Regions from separate parts of the Arthrobacter sp. NPDC089319 genome, predicted to be linked through region 2. Evidence: riboswitches for the same ligand, from Rfam matches in the RefSeq annotation. Region 2 holds a riboswitch; each other region holds the start of a gene.
The links. A riboswitch is a leader RNA that binds a small molecule or an ion and turns the genes downstream of it on or off. The one in region 2 is predicted to bind S-adenosylmethionine.
Positions count from the first base shown of each region.

Region 1 (4,826 bases), on a different contig from region 2:
GTGACCGCGCCCAGCCCGATGATCACCGGACTGTCCCAGGGGTAGGTGGTCCCGCCCCAGCTGGTGAACAGGATGACCGCCGCACTGGCGACCGCCAGCAGGAAGGTGCCCAGATAGTCCAGCTTGGGCCTGGGCCCGCCCGGCTTATGCAGGTGCAGGGTGGTGGTGATGACAGTCAGCGCGGCGGCACCCAGCGGGAGGTTGATGTAGAAGACCCAGCGCCAGCTCCAGTGGTCGGTAATGAAGCCGCCCAGCAGCGGTCCGCTGACCGAGGCGAGGCCGAAGGCCGCCCCGATCAGGCCCATGTACTTGCCGCGCTCGCGCGGCGAGACCAGATCGCCGATGATCGCCTGCGCGCCGATCATCAACCCGCCGCCGCCCACCCCCTGGATGGCGCGGAAGGCGATCAGCTGCGGCATGCTCTGCGCCATGCCGGAGAGCATCGAGCCGCCCAGGAACACCGCGATCGCAAAGATGAAGATGCTCTTGCGTCCGAACAGGTCGCCGAGCTTGCCGTAGATCGGCAGCCCGATGGTGGCGGCCAGAATGTAGGAGGTGATCACCCAGGAGATGTGCTCCAGCCCGTTCAGGTCCCCGACGATGGTGGGCAGCGCCGTCGCCACGATGGTCTGGTCCAGCGCCGCCAGCAGCACGGTGAGCATCAGCCCCAAGAACACCACCGTGGTCCGGGGCTGCGCAGCGGCCGCGCCGTCCGGGGGGTGGGCCCGGTTCTGGTCCGCGCGCGCGGACTCCCGGGCTGTCGAGGGACCGGACGGCTGGTGAGGGCCCCGGTCCGGGCTGGGAGGAACTGCCATGGTTAACTTCCTGGCGGCGCGGGTGGCGCAGGCGGCCTGATACTGGTTGCCTGGGGACGCTATCCGCCCCGCGAGAGTTACCGTACTGCCGTCCGCGAGGTGGCACAACCCCCGATTTCGGCGCGGCGCTGTCGTACGCTGGAAGCCTGCCCAGCGAAGGGACACACCAATGGACGACGCCGGATCCCGCCTGATCTTCGGCAGCATGGGTTTGGGCGGTGGCTGGGGGAGCGGCCCGCTGGAGGCCGCCGACGTCGCCGCTGCCCACACAGCCGTGGAGGCGGCACTGGACATCGGCATCAGGGTATTCGATCACGCGGACATTTACGCCCACGGCAAGGCGGAGGCTGCGTTCGGCCGGGTGCTGGCCGAGCGGCCGGAACTCCGGGAAGCCTTGCAGTTGCAGAGCAAATGCGGCATCCGGCTGCCGGTTCCCGGACTGGTGGGCCAGTACGACTCATCCCGCGAGGCCATCGTGGCCGGTACCGAGGAAAGCCTGCGCCGCCTGCACACCGACCATCTGGACACGCTGCTGATCCACCGGCCGGATCCGCTGGCCCCGGCGGAGGAGATTGCCGAGGCGTTCAGCCGCCTCCGGCTGGCCGGGAAGGTCCGCCGCCTGGGCGTCTCGAACATGTCCGGCGAGCAGATGCGGTGGCTGCAGGCCGCGCTCGACGAGCCGCTCGCCGTCAACCAATTGGAAATGAGCCTGTACCGGCGGGACTGGCTTGAATCCGGGGTGCTGGTCAACCACCCGGAAGGCGCCGCCGTCGGCTTTCCGCACGGCACTTTGGAGTACTGTGCTGCCCACGCGGTGGAGTTGCAGGCCTGGGGCTCGCTGGCGCGGGGCCGCTACAGCGGCCGGCCGGCGGAACGGGCCGCCGGCACAGCTGACGAAGCTGACGGCGACGGTGGTGCGGCAGCGGATCGCGCGACGGCAGCCTTGGTCTCCGAGTTGGCCCGGGACAAGGGCTGCACGCAGGAAGCCGTAGTGCTGGGCTGGCTGCTGCGCCATCCGGCCCGAATCCGACCGGTCGTCGGTACCAGCAATCCGGAGCGGATCAGGGCCTGCGGCCAGGCTGAGGAGATCGGCGCGGCAATGACCCGGCAGGAATGGTACGCGCTGTGGGTGGCGGCGCGGGGACGCCCGCTGCCCTAGACGAACGCGGGCTGTACCAGCCGGCGGAACGAGGAGTCGTGGAAGACCAGCGGTTCGTGCGCGCCGACGTGCGTGCTCAGCGCGTGTACCTCCAGCAGCACCACCTGGTGGTCACCGGCCGGGAACTCCTGATGCACCGAGCAATCCAGCCACAGCGCTGCCTCGTTGAGGAAAAGCGCGTCCCGGTCGGTGCGGTCCAGGCTCAGCCCGGCGAAGCGGTCGCCGCTCTTGGAAGCAATCTGGCGGCAGACGCCGTCGTGCTCCGTGCTCAGCACCGACACGCCGATCCGGCCGGCGTGGCGGAGCAGCGGCCAGGTCCGCGAGGTGTTCTGGACGGCGAACATCACCAGCGGCGGCTCCAGCGAAACGCCCACGGTGAAGGAGGAGGCGACGATGCCTTGCGGCTCACCGTCGATGACGGCGCAGAGCGCTGCGATTCCGGAGGGAAAGCGCCCGAAGGCGGAGCGCAGGGTGTTCGGGGTCAAGTCGTTGTGCAGGGACATGGCCATCCTTGAAGCTCAGGCGCATCCGCTGCTGCCGGAGGATACGCGTACTTGCCTGCCGACAAACCCGGCGGGCCGAATCATCACCTGGAGCACCCCGCTACGGTAGAGGGTTGCCGGCCAACCAGCCAGGGCTGTGAAGTTGGCGCTCGTGATTCATTTCCAAGGTAAAGCGGGACGTGGCCTCGGTCAAACGCGGGTAACAGTTCGTCAAGAACTCCCCGTGCGCGGCATCGGCAGCAGGGTCCGTTGCCTTAGGCGTCGGCCGGCTGTTCCGCGCCGCGGTTTAACCGGAACGGGTGGGCGGGATAGACGCCCAGAATCCGGATTTCGGTGGTGAAGAATTCCAGTTCCTCGAAGGCATGGACCATTGGCTGGTCCTCCGGATGGCCTTCGACGTCCACCATGAACATGGTGGCCGCGAATTCGCCGCCGACCATGTAGCTCTCCAGCCGGGTCATGTTGATGCCGTTGGTCGCGAACCCGCCGAGGGCCTTGTACAGCGCCGAGGGAACGTTCCGCACCCGGAAAACAAAGCTGGTCACCGCGGGACCGGGCAGCTCCTCGCGGCTGGGGACGGGCCGCCGGTCCGCCAGCACCACAAACCGGGTGGTGTTCGTTGGATCGTCTTCCACTTTCTCGGCGAAGACTTGCAGGCCGTACAGCTCAGCGGCCATCGGCGGCGCGAGCGAGACCTTGGTGGGATCGTTCCACTCGGCAACTTCACGGGCCGACCCGGCGGTATCGCCGGCAATGACGGGCGTCAGCCCCAAACGGCGGATCAGCTTCCGGCACTGTCCCAGGGCATGGATGTGGCTGTGTACTTCACGGGCCTGTTCCACGGTGGCCCCGGGAATGCCGAGCAGGCTGAAGCGGATGGGCAGGAAGAATTCCTCCACGATCTGCAGCGTGGTCCGGGGCAGCAGGGCATGGATGTCCGCCACGCGGCCGGCGATCGAGTTGTCAATGGGGATCATGGCCAGTTCGGCCTCGCCGCTGGTGACGGCGGCGAAGGCGTCTTCAAAGCTGGCGCATGGCACCGCGTCCCAGCCGGGCCGGACCTCAAGGCACGCCATGTGCGAGTTCGAGCCGGGTTCACCTTGGTACGCGATTGCTGGAGCCATGGGCGAAATTATCCCACCGGGAGGGCCCGTGGCCTTATTCGGCGGGCTCCGGCCGGCGTCACAAAGCCGGAGCGAAGCGCCGATAGAGTGGAGGGCGTGGAAGGATCCAATCCCCGTGCCGTTGCCCTCGGGCTCGCTGCTGCCGTCGTCGCCCTCTTCGCCGTCAGCCTGACGGTGATGCCGTCCATCATGGGGCTGGACATCATGCCCCCGCTAATCGTGGTGTCCGTGCTGCTGCTGATCGCCGCCGGCGTGCTGGCCGGAATGGCTATTGCTGCCAAGCGGTCGGGGCGGCGCTAGCGCAGGGCTATTAGGCGGTCAGGCGACGACGCTAAAGCCTCCGGTCCACCGGAGCTTCTCGGCGGCGGCCAGGGAGATCTGCAGGAATCCCAGGGCCTCGAGGGCCCGGGACAGAGCGCCGGCATCGATGGCGTTCAACCCGGCGGCGGTGACCACCTCGGCCAGCTGGGACTTGGCCGCGGCGTCGTCCCCGGCCATAAGCACGGTGGTGGGCAGGCCGCCGACGGTGCCGGAGGACAGCGTGGCAGCGAAGGTGGTGTTGAAGGCCTTGACCACGCGCGAATCCGGCAGCGAGGCGCTGAGCTCGGCTGCCGCCGAACTGTCGGACGGCACGGTGAGCGAGTCGAAGGTTTCAAAGTTCAGCGGGTTGGTGATGTCGACGACGACCTTTCCCGCCAACTGGTCGCCGCAGCTGCGGACGGTGTCGGACAGGCGGGGTAGGGCACCGCGAGGATGACAATGTCGCCGGTTACGGGCCGGGCGTCGTCATGGTCGAACGACTCGAAGCCGGGAGTCAAGGCCCGCGGCGGGCCCGTGCTGGTGGGCCCAGCCGGAGTGGCGGATCCTAGTCGAGGTCGGATTCCTGAGTGATGCCGTAGGGCACGTCGTCGCTCAGTTCCACAGTGAACTGCCCGGGCCCGGTGCGGGTGACCAGAATGCCGCAATCGCCGTCGATGGCCGCGATGGATTGCAGTTCTTCCACCGCAGCATTGAGGAGGTCGTGGGCCTCGGAGGCCGTCTGTGCCGTCAAAGACTTGGTAGCCAAAGTCGTGGCCATGGTTCTGCCTTTCGTGACCGGAGGCCGCCGCAGAGGAGAAAGCGCGGGATGGGTAGCTTCCGGCCGGAACGTGGTGCCATGCGGAACGGTGCATGGAAGTTTACATTCTGCCATTCCAATGGACATCAGATGAATTATCAAGCGGCG
Region 1 covers NZ_JBFBGZ010000017.1:12,452-17,277, forward strand. The annotation lists gene AB0N75_RS17710 (DHA2 family efflux MFS transporter permease subunit) at 1-815, opposite strand, end outside; gene AB0N75_RS17715 (aldo/keto reductase) at 985-1,974, shown strand; gene AB0N75_RS17720 (flavin reductase family protein) at 1,971-2,477, opposite strand; SAM riboswitch class IV at 2,520-2,634, opposite strand; gene AB0N75_RS17725 (prephenate dehydratase) at 2,732-3,601, opposite strand; gene AB0N75_RS17730 (hypothetical protein) at 3,698-3,901, shown strand; gene AB0N75_RS17735 (hypothetical protein) at 3,920-4,300, opposite strand; gene AB0N75_RS17740 (hypothetical protein) at 4,467-4,679, opposite strand.
Region 1: linked by a shared signal. The riboswitch ahead of AB0N75_RS17720 (flavin reductase family protein) and the one ahead of AB0N75_RS02880 (O-acetylhomoserine aminocarboxypropyltransferase/cysteine synthase family protein) in region 2 are both predicted to bind S-adenosylmethionine.

Region 2 (4,826 bases):
TCGATCCCGGGTGCAGCACCAGGGTGCGGGCGTCGCCGATGTTGGCCAGGTGGCTGGCCAGCTGCAGCGATTCGATGAACTTCTGGCCGGCCACGCGGCCGCCCTTGACGCCGAAGCTGAACACCGAGCCCACGCCCTTGGGCAGGTACTTCCGGCCGCGCTCATAGTGCGGGTGCGCGGGCAGGCCGGCGTAGCTGACCCAGGAGACCCGCTCGTCGGCTTCCAGCCATTCGGCCACCTTGCGGGCGTTGGCCAGATGCTCGTCCATCCGCTGCGCCAGCGTTTCCACGCCCTGCAGCAGCTGGAACGCGGACTGCGCGGACAGCGACGGGCCGATGTCGCGCAGCTGCTCGGAACGGAGCTTGGTCAGGAAGCCGTACTCGCCGAAGTTGCCCCACCAGGACACATTGCCGTAGCTGGCCACCGGTTCAGTCATCTGCGGGAACTTGCCGTTGCCCCAGTTGAAACGCCCGGACTCGACCACAACGCCGCCCAGCGTGGTGCCGTGTCCGCCGAGGAACTTGGTGGCGGAGTGGATCACAATGTCCGCGCCGTGCTCGATGGGCCGGATCAGGTAGGGAGTGCTCAAGGTGGCGTCCACCACCAGGGGGAGGCCGGCGTCGTGCGCCACCGAGGCCAGACCCGCGAGGTCGGCAATGTCGCCGGACGGGTTCGCCACGATCTCGGTGTAGACCGCCTTGGTGTTCTCGCGGATGGCAGCGGCGAAGTCGGCCGGGTCGGTGGAGTCAATGAACGTGGTCTCCACGCCGAACCGGCGCAGCGTGACGTCCAGCTGGGTGATGGTACCGCCGTAGAGCTTGGACGAGGCCACAATGTGGTCGCCCGCGCCGGCCAGTGCCGCGAAGGTGATGAACTCAGCGGCCATGCCCGAGGACGTGGCCACCGCGCCGATGCCGCCTTCCAGCGAGGCGATGCGCTCCTCGAACGCGGCCACGGTGGGGTTGCCGATGCGGGAGTAGATGTTGCCGTACTTCTGCAGCGCGAAGAGGTTCGCGGCGTCGTCGGTGTCCTTGAACACGAACGACGTGCTCTGGTAGATCGGCACGGCCCGGGCGCCATGCTCGGCGTCGGGCGTGCCGCCGGCGTGCAGGGCACGGGTGCGGAAACCGAATGTGCGTTCAGCCATCAGGCAGCTCCTTCAAAACTTAGGTTCCCGAGGCAATGACGGTCCTAGCGGCGCGCCCGGATGCGGGGGCGCCATCCGGATCAAAGATTGCTTGCGCTCTCTCCATCGCTTCTGGCGGTAGCACCTTTCCGGTTGGCCGGATGGTTGCTGCGGTGTCAAAGAGCCAGATCTCTCAACCGCTCGGGATGGTCCCGTCCATTCTCGCAACTTCCGCCGTAGCCGCCAAAATTGTTGAGCCGCGTTGCGTCTTGCCTTGAATTTCCAGTACGACGGCGGTGCTCGGCTTGGCTGCCGCGCGTCCGGTGGTCGACCAAGCGAGCGTCTGGTCGTGCCGCGCCTCCGGTGGTCGACCAAGCGAGCGCCGGGTCGTGCCCCGCGTCCGGTGGTCGACCAAGCGAGCGCCGGGTCGTGCCCCGCGTCCGGTGGTCGACCAAGCGAGCGCCGGCGAGCGTGTGGAGACCCGCCGGGGTGCACGCATCCAATGCCACCCGTAGATTAGGTTCCATGGCTGAGCTTACGGCGCTGCAGCGCCTCGCACGGGAACACGGCGTCGGCACGACCTTCCGGGGTTGGGACGGAGCTGAGCAGGCGGTCGCGCCGGCAACGCTGGTCGCTGTCCTCACCGCGCTGGGTGTTCCCTGCAATACCGACGACGACGTGACCGTCTCCCTCCGTGCCGCGGAACTGGCGCCGTTGCAGCGCAACCTGCCGCCCGCCGTCGTCGTCCGCCAAGGAGACGCCACCGAGGTGCCGGTCAATGTTAGTGCCGGCGCGAGCCCCCGGGTGCAGATCGTGTTGGAGGACGGGTCCCGGCGCGACGTTGACGTGGTGCCCGGCGGGCCGCACGAGGCGGCGGGGGTTCCGCGGGATCGTCTGGCCGCGGTGGTGCCGGCCGACCTCCCGCTGGGCTGGCACACGCTTGAGCTGACGGAAGCCGGAACCGGCAGGGCACCAACCGAGGAGTCCGGAGCTGGCAATGCAGCAATCGACCAAGCCCCAATCGGCCAGCGCCCACCCGGCCAGCCCCCGGCGACGCCCGACAGCCAGGCACGGTGCGCGCTGGTCGTCACCCCGCAACGGCTGACCACCGCCGACCGGCTTCACCGTACCTGGGGCCTGATGGCGCAGCTGTACTCCGTGCGCTCGCGGTCGTCTTGGGGTATCGGCGATCTTGACGACCTGGCCGTGCTGGCCGAAACGGCTGCCGCGAAGGGTGCAGGGTTCGTCCTGATCAATCCGCTGCACGCGGCGCAGCCCAAGCCGCCGGTGGAGCCCTCGCCCTACCTGCCCGCGACGCGCCGTTTCGTCAATCCGATCTACCTGCGGGTCGAGGATGTGCCCGAGGCCCGGGACATTCCGCTGGAAAATACCTTCCACGACGCGAATCTGGACGCCGGCATTCTGGACCGCAATCCCGTTTATGCGGCCAAACTCCGGGCACTGGAAGCAGTTTTCGCGGTGCCCCGGCCCGCGGAACGGCAACAGCAGTTCGACGCCTTCCGCGTTCAGGAAGGCGAGGGGCTGGAGCGCTTTGCCCTGTGGTGCGCGCTCGCCGAATCCCTTCCGCCCGGTGCTCCCGAGTGGTCCGACCCGGAGTTCATCGAATCTCAGCGCAGTGCGCTTAAGGACCGCATCGAGTTCCACCAGTGGCTGCAATGGCTGTGTGACGAGCAGCTTGAGGCCGCGCAGCGCCGGGCCCTCGATGCCGGAATGAACCTCGGGATAGTGCATGACCTCGCGGTCGGCGTCCATCCAGCCGGTGCCGATGCTTGGGCGTTGCAGGATGTGCTGGCCGCGGGCATCTCGGTGGGCGCGCCGCCGGACATGTTCAATCAGCAGGGCCAGAACTGGTCCCAGCCGCCGTGGCATCCCGAACGCCTCGCCGAGTCCGGCTATGCCGCCTACCGGGACATGCTGCGGACCATCCTGCGCCACGCCGGCGGCATCCGAGTCGACCACATCCTGGGGTTGTTCCGGTTGTGGTGGATCCCCGTCGGCGGCCCGCCCGGCGAAGGCGCCTATGTGTACTACGACCATGAGGCCCTGATCGGCATCCTCGCCCTCGAGGCCGAACGGGCCGGCGTGGTGGTGATCGGCGAGGACCTCGGGGTCTTCGAGCCCGGCGTTCAGGACTACCTGGCCGAGCGCGGCATCCTGGGCACTTCCATCCTGTGGTTCGAGTACGACGGCGCCACGCCCCGGCCGCCGGAGAGTTACCGCCGCTCCTGCCTCACCAGCGTCACCACCCACGACCTGCCGCCCACCGCCGGCTACCTTGCCGGCGAGCACGTGAACCTGCGCGAATCGCTGGGCCTGCTGAACCGGCCGGTGGAGGAGGAGCGCACCTTGGACCGGGCAGCCCAGGAGTCGGTGCTGTCCCTGGTGCGCTCGCGGGTTCCGGTTGCTTCACAGCACGACGACGACGGCGGCGCCGCCACCTCCGGCGAGCAGCGCACCATCGACGCGCTGCACGCGTTCATCGCGCAGACCCCGTCGGTGCTGCTGGGGGTCGCCCTGACCGACGTGGTGGGGGAGCGGCGGACCCAGAACCAGCCGGGCACCGCGGACGAATACCCCAACTGGCGGATCCCGCTGGCCGGCCCGGACGGGGAAGCCATCCTGCTCGATGATCTGGCCGCCAACGAACGGTTCGACTCGCTGGTCCGCGCGCTGCGGGAACGGTAGTCGGTCCAAACGGGTGCGCCGGCTGGGTCTTACAACCGGGCCAGCAGAGCCTCGCCGGTCTCAGCCGGCCACGAACGGCGACGCCGCTGAACGTGACCGGTGTCCACGTTCAGCAGGAACTGTCCATGTCTTAGAGCGGCGTCCGGCGCTGACTAGGACAAGCGCAAAACCTACCCGCAAAACGTGGACAGCCCGGGGTCGTCGCTGGAGGAGACGCCAACCCCGCGGCGCGCATCGTCATAACCGGGTAAGCAACGCCTCGCCGGTTTCGGCCCGCCGGTAGAACACCTCACGGCCGGAACGCATGGTGGCCGCCAAACCGCTCTCGGACATCACCTTCAGATGCTCGTTGACCGTCCCGGCGGCGAGGTCCAAGCAGCGGGCGAGCTGCGTCGTCGTCATCGGTACATCGAGTTGCGCGAGGATCTGCGCCCGGGTCTTGCCGAGCAGCCGCGCCACCGGGCTGTGCGTCGCCTCGCGGCTGGCTTCCCAGAGCCGGCCGACGCCGCGCGGTGCGTAGGTCAGGGTGGGCACGAACGGCCGGACGTTGAGCACCAAGGTGTTGGGCCAGACGAACGCATTCGGCACCAGCAGCAGGCCGCCGCCGGGCTCGGGCACGTCGTCGGCCTCGCAGCCGCGCATAATCTCCAGCCCGGTGGGCGTGGGGCGGACGCTGGGGTGCAGGCTCTTGAAGACCTCAAGGATGCCGTCGCGCGACAGTTGGGCCAGGCGGCTGTCGATGTCCGCCAGCAGCAGGGAGCGCAGCCGCGGCCACACGGGTTCGATGGCGGTGCGCCAGTACCACTCGAGGGCGGCGGTGATGCCCGGGATGCCGGCGTCGATGTCCTCCGCGAGCCGTTGCAGCTCCTCGCGCGCGTAGTCGGCCGGGTTCTGACTGAGCAGGTGGGTGACGTCGCGCTGCCACACCTCCGGGGGCACATCGGCGACGGCGGCGAGGCCCTCGGCGAACGTGCCCTGGTACTTCGGCGTGGGC
Region 2 covers NZ_JBFBGZ010000002.1:10,157-14,982, forward strand. The annotation lists gene AB0N75_RS02880 (O-acetylhomoserine aminocarboxypropyltransferase/cysteine synthase family protein) at 1-1,147, opposite strand, end outside; SAM riboswitch class I at 1,247-1,339, opposite strand; gene malQ (4-alpha-glucanotransferase) at 1,652-3,832, shown strand; gene AB0N75_RS02890 (helix-turn-helix domain-containing protein) at 4,070-4,826, opposite strand, start outside.

Region 3 (4,826 bases), on a different contig from region 2:
AGCTTGGTCGCATAGTCTTCGTCGCTGCCGGTGATGGGCTCCAAATTGACCGTCACGCCGTCGTGCGCAGCCTCAAAATCGGCCTTCGCCTTCTTCATCACCTCATCCATCGTGGCATTGGCCTCGGTGGTCTGGTACACGATCCGTAGTGAGGAGCTTTGCGGGGTATCGCCCTCCCCGCCCCCGCCTCCACCGCCACAGCCGGCCAGCGCCAGCGCTCCAACGGCCAGCAATGAAACTTTGATTCGGTAATCACGCAGCATGGTTCCCCCCTCGTTTGGAGGCTTCCGGGCCAAACGCCGTCGGCGTGGGTCAGGGGCCTACCGGCATGCTACCGAGGGGCTCCATCGAATGGATTTATTCGTCCCAACCGTGATCAAACTGCAATGTGCGTCAGACCCGCGGGAAAAACGCCTGCGTGAGCTCTTCGTGCAGCTGGTGGACGTCGGTCAGGAAACCGTCGTGACCTAGCGGCGTTTCGATGGTGTGCACCTTGACCGATCCGGGCAGCGCCTCGGCCAACTGGCGCGATTGTTCCGGAAAGTAGAGACGGTCCGAATCCACCGCCGCAATGAAGAATTCCGTCTCCGCGAGACCGCCCAGGGACTGCTCCAGCGAGCCGCGGCCGCGGGACACGTCGTGGCTGACCAGGGCCTCTGTGAGCAGGATGTAGCTGTTGGCGTCGAAGCGGGAAACCAACTTCTCCGCCTGGTAGTCCAGATAGCTTTCCACCGCATAGCGGCCGCGGGCGGAGGGCGTGATGCCGCCAAACGGCTGTTCCTCCGCCTGCGCCGAGCGGCCGAACCGATACTCCAGTTCAGGCTCCGAACGGTAGTTGATGTGGGCGATCCGCCGGGCAATACCCAGTCCGGCTTCGGGGGCGGGACCGCCGTAGTAGTCGCCGCCGGCAAAGTGCGGATCCAGCCGGATGGCTGCGACCTGCGCCTGGGCAAACGCGATCTGTTCGGCGGTGCTGGCCGCCCCGCACGCCATCACGGCGCACCGCGCCGTGCGCTCGGGGAACGTCGCAGCCCACTCGAGCGCGCGGGCCCCGCCCATCGACCCGCCGAGCACGGCGTGCCAGCGGCGGATGCCCAGCGCATCGGCGAGCCTCGCCTCGGCCCGGACCGAATCCCGGATGGTGACGAACGGAAACCGCGACCCCCACGGCTTACCATCTGGTGCCGGCGTCGCCGGGCCGGTGGAGCCGTAGCAGCCGCCAACCATGTTGGCGGCCACTACGAAATAGCGCTCCGTGTCGATGGTGGCCCCGGGACCGACCAGGTCGTCCCACCAGCCCTCCTCGTTGGAGGCACCGCGGGCCACATGCGTGCTGCCGGTCAGGGCGTGCTCGATTAGGACGGCGTTGGAGGCATCCGCGTTCAGGGTGCCCCAGGTTTCATATCCCAGAACAACCTCGGGCAGATAGCCGCCGGCTTCCAGCTCCAGCGCACCTACTGGCATCCTGCGCAGGACGCCATCCGTCGCCTGATCCACCAGTTCCTGCGGTTGCACGATCGTCACGCTGCGTTCTACCTGCTTGCCTAGTCGTCCGAGCCCTTGGCGGCGCGGAAACCGGCCTCCAAGTCGGCGATGATGTCGTTGACGTTCTCGATGCCCACGGAGAGCCGGACCAGACCGTCGGTCACGCCGGCGGTCAGCCGCTCCTCGGCCGAAAGCTGGGCGTGGGTGGTCGACGCCGGGTGGATCACTAGCGAGCGCACGTCGCCGAGGTTGGCCACATGCGAATGCAGTTCAAGGCCGTCCACAAAACGCTTGCCGGCCTCGATCCCGCCCTTGATCTCGAACGACACGATGGCGCCGGTGCCCTTCGGACCGTACTTGCGGCCGCGGTCGTACCAGGGGCTCGACGGCAGGCCGAGGTACGCGACGGACGCAACGTCGTCGTGCGCCTCGAGGAATTCCGCGACCTTCTGCGCATTGGCCACGTGGCGCTCCACCCGCAGGCTCAGCGTCTCCAGCCCCTGGGCGATCAGGAAGGCGTTGAACGGGGAGACCGCGGACCCCAGGTCGCGCAGCAGCTGGACGCGGGCCTTGAGGATGTAGGCGAGATTGGCGCCGAGCGCACTTCCGACGCCCAAGTCGCGGGCGAAGACCAGCCCGTTGTAGGTCTCGTCGGGGGTGTTAAAGCCCGGGAACTTTTCCGGATTGGCAGCGAAGTCGAAGGTACCGGCGTCCACGATCACGCCGCCGATGGCCGTCCCGTGGCCGCCCAAGTACTTGGTGGCCGAGTGCAGCACGATGTCTGCGCCCCACTCGATCGGGCGGATCAAGTACGGGGTGGCCAGCGTGTTGTCCACTATCAGCGGCACGCCATTCTCATGGGCGATGCTGCTGACCGCTTCCAGGTCCAAAACATCTTGGCGCGGGTTGGAGACCACCTCGCCGAAGAACGCCTTCGTGTTCGGCTGCACTGCGTCGCGCCACTGCTGCAGGTTGTCCGGATCCTCGACGAACGTCACCTCGATGCCGAACTTGGGCAGCGTGGTGCGCAGCAGGTTGTACGTGCCCCCGTACAGGCTGGGGCTGGCCACAATATGGTCGCCGGCCTCGGCCAAGTTCAGGATGGAGAACGTGGATGCGGCCTGGCCCGAGGCCAACAGCAGCGCGCCGACACCGCCTTCCAGACTGGCGACCCGGGCCTCAACGGCCTCGCTGGTCGGGTTGCCGATCCGCGTGTAAATGGGCGCCAACTCGGACAGGGCAAAGCGGTCCGCGGCGCTCTGGGCGCTGGGGAACACGAACGAAGTGGTCTGATAGATCGGCAGTGCACGGGCGCCGGTGGCGGCATCCGGCTCCTGGCCGGCGTGGATCTGACGGGTTTCAAAGGACCAGTCTGCATTGGACATGGTGCAACTCCTTCATGGGAAGGGGTCATCCGGGATCCGGCCGTGCCGGCATGTCTATCCCGGGTGTGACCCGCGCTTGCGCACCGCCTGATGGCGGCTGCCTGGTCTTCACCCGGGGCACCCCACCGCGGTTGGAGGGTTGCCGGCCAGCAAACCGGGGTTTCACGCTGGCACTCATGACCTGCGTCCAGTCTCAGCGGAGAGCCCGCCCGGCCGCAACAATGTGACACCTTATGACCGCCCGCAGCGGCGCTTTTTCCGCCCCAATCTGGTGGTGTGAGCACCTGCCAGACATGGATCTTCGAGCCACATCCGGCCGGATACTGGTGACTTAGGTCACCCTAAGTCGAGAGAGGGTTCACAAAGTGCCAAGATATGGCTATGCGCTTCGACCACGTTTCATATGCTGTTGAGCCCGACGGTCTGGCTGCCACCTCAGAGCGGATCTCCAAAGCTCTGGGTATTGACGCAGTCAAGGGCGGGGTGCACCCCCGCTTCGGCACCCGCAATATGATCTTCCCGCTGACCGACCACCATTACCTGGAAGTGGTGGAGGTCCTGGCCCACCCCGCGTCCGACAAAGCCCCCTTCGGGCAGGCCGTGCGTGCCCGCTCCGAAGCCGGCGGCGGCTGGATGGGCTGGTGCGTGGAAGTGGACGATCTGACCCCGTTCGAAGAGCGGTTGGGCCGCCATGCGGTTCCCGGAAACCGCAAGTTCCCGGACGGCCAGGAATTGACCTGGCAGCAGATCGGCATCAAGGGCCTGATCGCCGACCCGCAGGTTCCCTACATGCTTCGCTGGGATGACGGCACCGAGGCGCTTCACCCGTCCAACGCCCGCCCGGCATCCGTCAAGCTGATCGGCCTGACCATTGCCGGTTCCTCGGATCGCGTGGCGGACTGGCTGGGCACCCCGGTGGATGACCTGCTCGACGACGTCAAGGTTGCGTGGACCGCGCCGAACGGCACGCCGGGCATCATGTCGGTCCGCTTCGAAACCGCGAACGGCATCGTCGAACTCTAAGGTTCCGGTCTCGTCCGGCCCGGTGCACGGCTCGCTTTTTTACGCAGGGCTCCCGTTCCGGCCTCTTGCTCCCACCCACGGTGGCGCAAGAGGCCGGAACGGGAGCCTTTTGCCTGTCCCCGGCAAGCATCCTCTCGGCCGACCGTTAGGTACGCCGTCTTAGGTACCGATGCCGATGGCCGGGCCCACCAGCGCGTAGCCGACGAAACCGGCGATATCCAAAAGCGCGTGCGCGACCACCAGGGGCATCACCCGCTTGACCTTCGAATAGACGTAGCCGAACACCAGGCCCATCAGGAAGTTTCCGATGCCCGGCCCGATCCCCTGGTACAGGTGGTAGGTCCCGCGCAGGGCGGCGCTGACGAAGATCGTGGTCCAGATCCCCCAGCCGAACTTGGCGAACCGGTTGAACAGGTAGCCCACCATGACCACCTCTTCGAGAATGGCGTGGCGCAGCGCCGACAGCACCAGCACCGGCACGGTCCACCAGTATTCGTCCAACGCCGCGGGGACGATCGCGGTGGTGATCCCCAGCGCCCGGCCGGCGGCATAGACGGCCAGCGTGCCGGCACCCATCGCCAGCGCCAGCAGGAAGCCCAGGCCGAAGTCCACCCGGGGCCGGGAGAAGGTGAACCCGATCGAGCGGAAGGCCGACTGGCCCGCCGAGGTCAGCAGGAACAGCACCAGGGCCACCGGTACCAGCGCAAAGAGGATGCCGAGCATCTGGTACACGAAATCGAAGACTTCCCGCTGGTTCAGCACCGGGTTCAACGTGGTCGTCTGCGAGGCCAGCGGAGCGCGGGTCATCTTCTCCAGCAGGTTCACCACGGCGTAGACCGCCGACTGCCCCAGCGAGAGCCCGAGCACAATGAGAACTTCCGCCCGGTAGTAGCCCAGCGTGCGCGGTGTGCTCGCGGTCACGACCTTCTGCTT
Region 3 covers NZ_JBFBGZ010000009.1:30,495-35,320, forward strand. The annotation lists gene AB0N75_RS13880 (extracellular solute-binding protein) at 1-263, opposite strand, end outside; gene AB0N75_RS13885 (homoserine O-acetyltransferase) at 394-1,464, opposite strand; gene AB0N75_RS13890 (bifunctional o-acetylhomoserine/o-acetylserine sulfhydrylase) at 1,545-2,870, opposite strand; SAM riboswitch class IV at 2,938-3,052, opposite strand; gene AB0N75_RS13895 (VOC family protein) at 3,252-3,893, shown strand; gene AB0N75_RS13900 (CPBP family intramembrane glutamic endopeptidase) at 4,053-4,826, opposite strand, start outside.
Region 3: linked by a shared signal. The riboswitch ahead of AB0N75_RS13890 (bifunctional o-acetylhomoserine/o-acetylserine sulfhydrylase) and the one ahead of AB0N75_RS02880 (O-acetylhomoserine aminocarboxypropyltransferase/cysteine synthase family protein) in region 2 are both predicted to bind S-adenosylmethionine.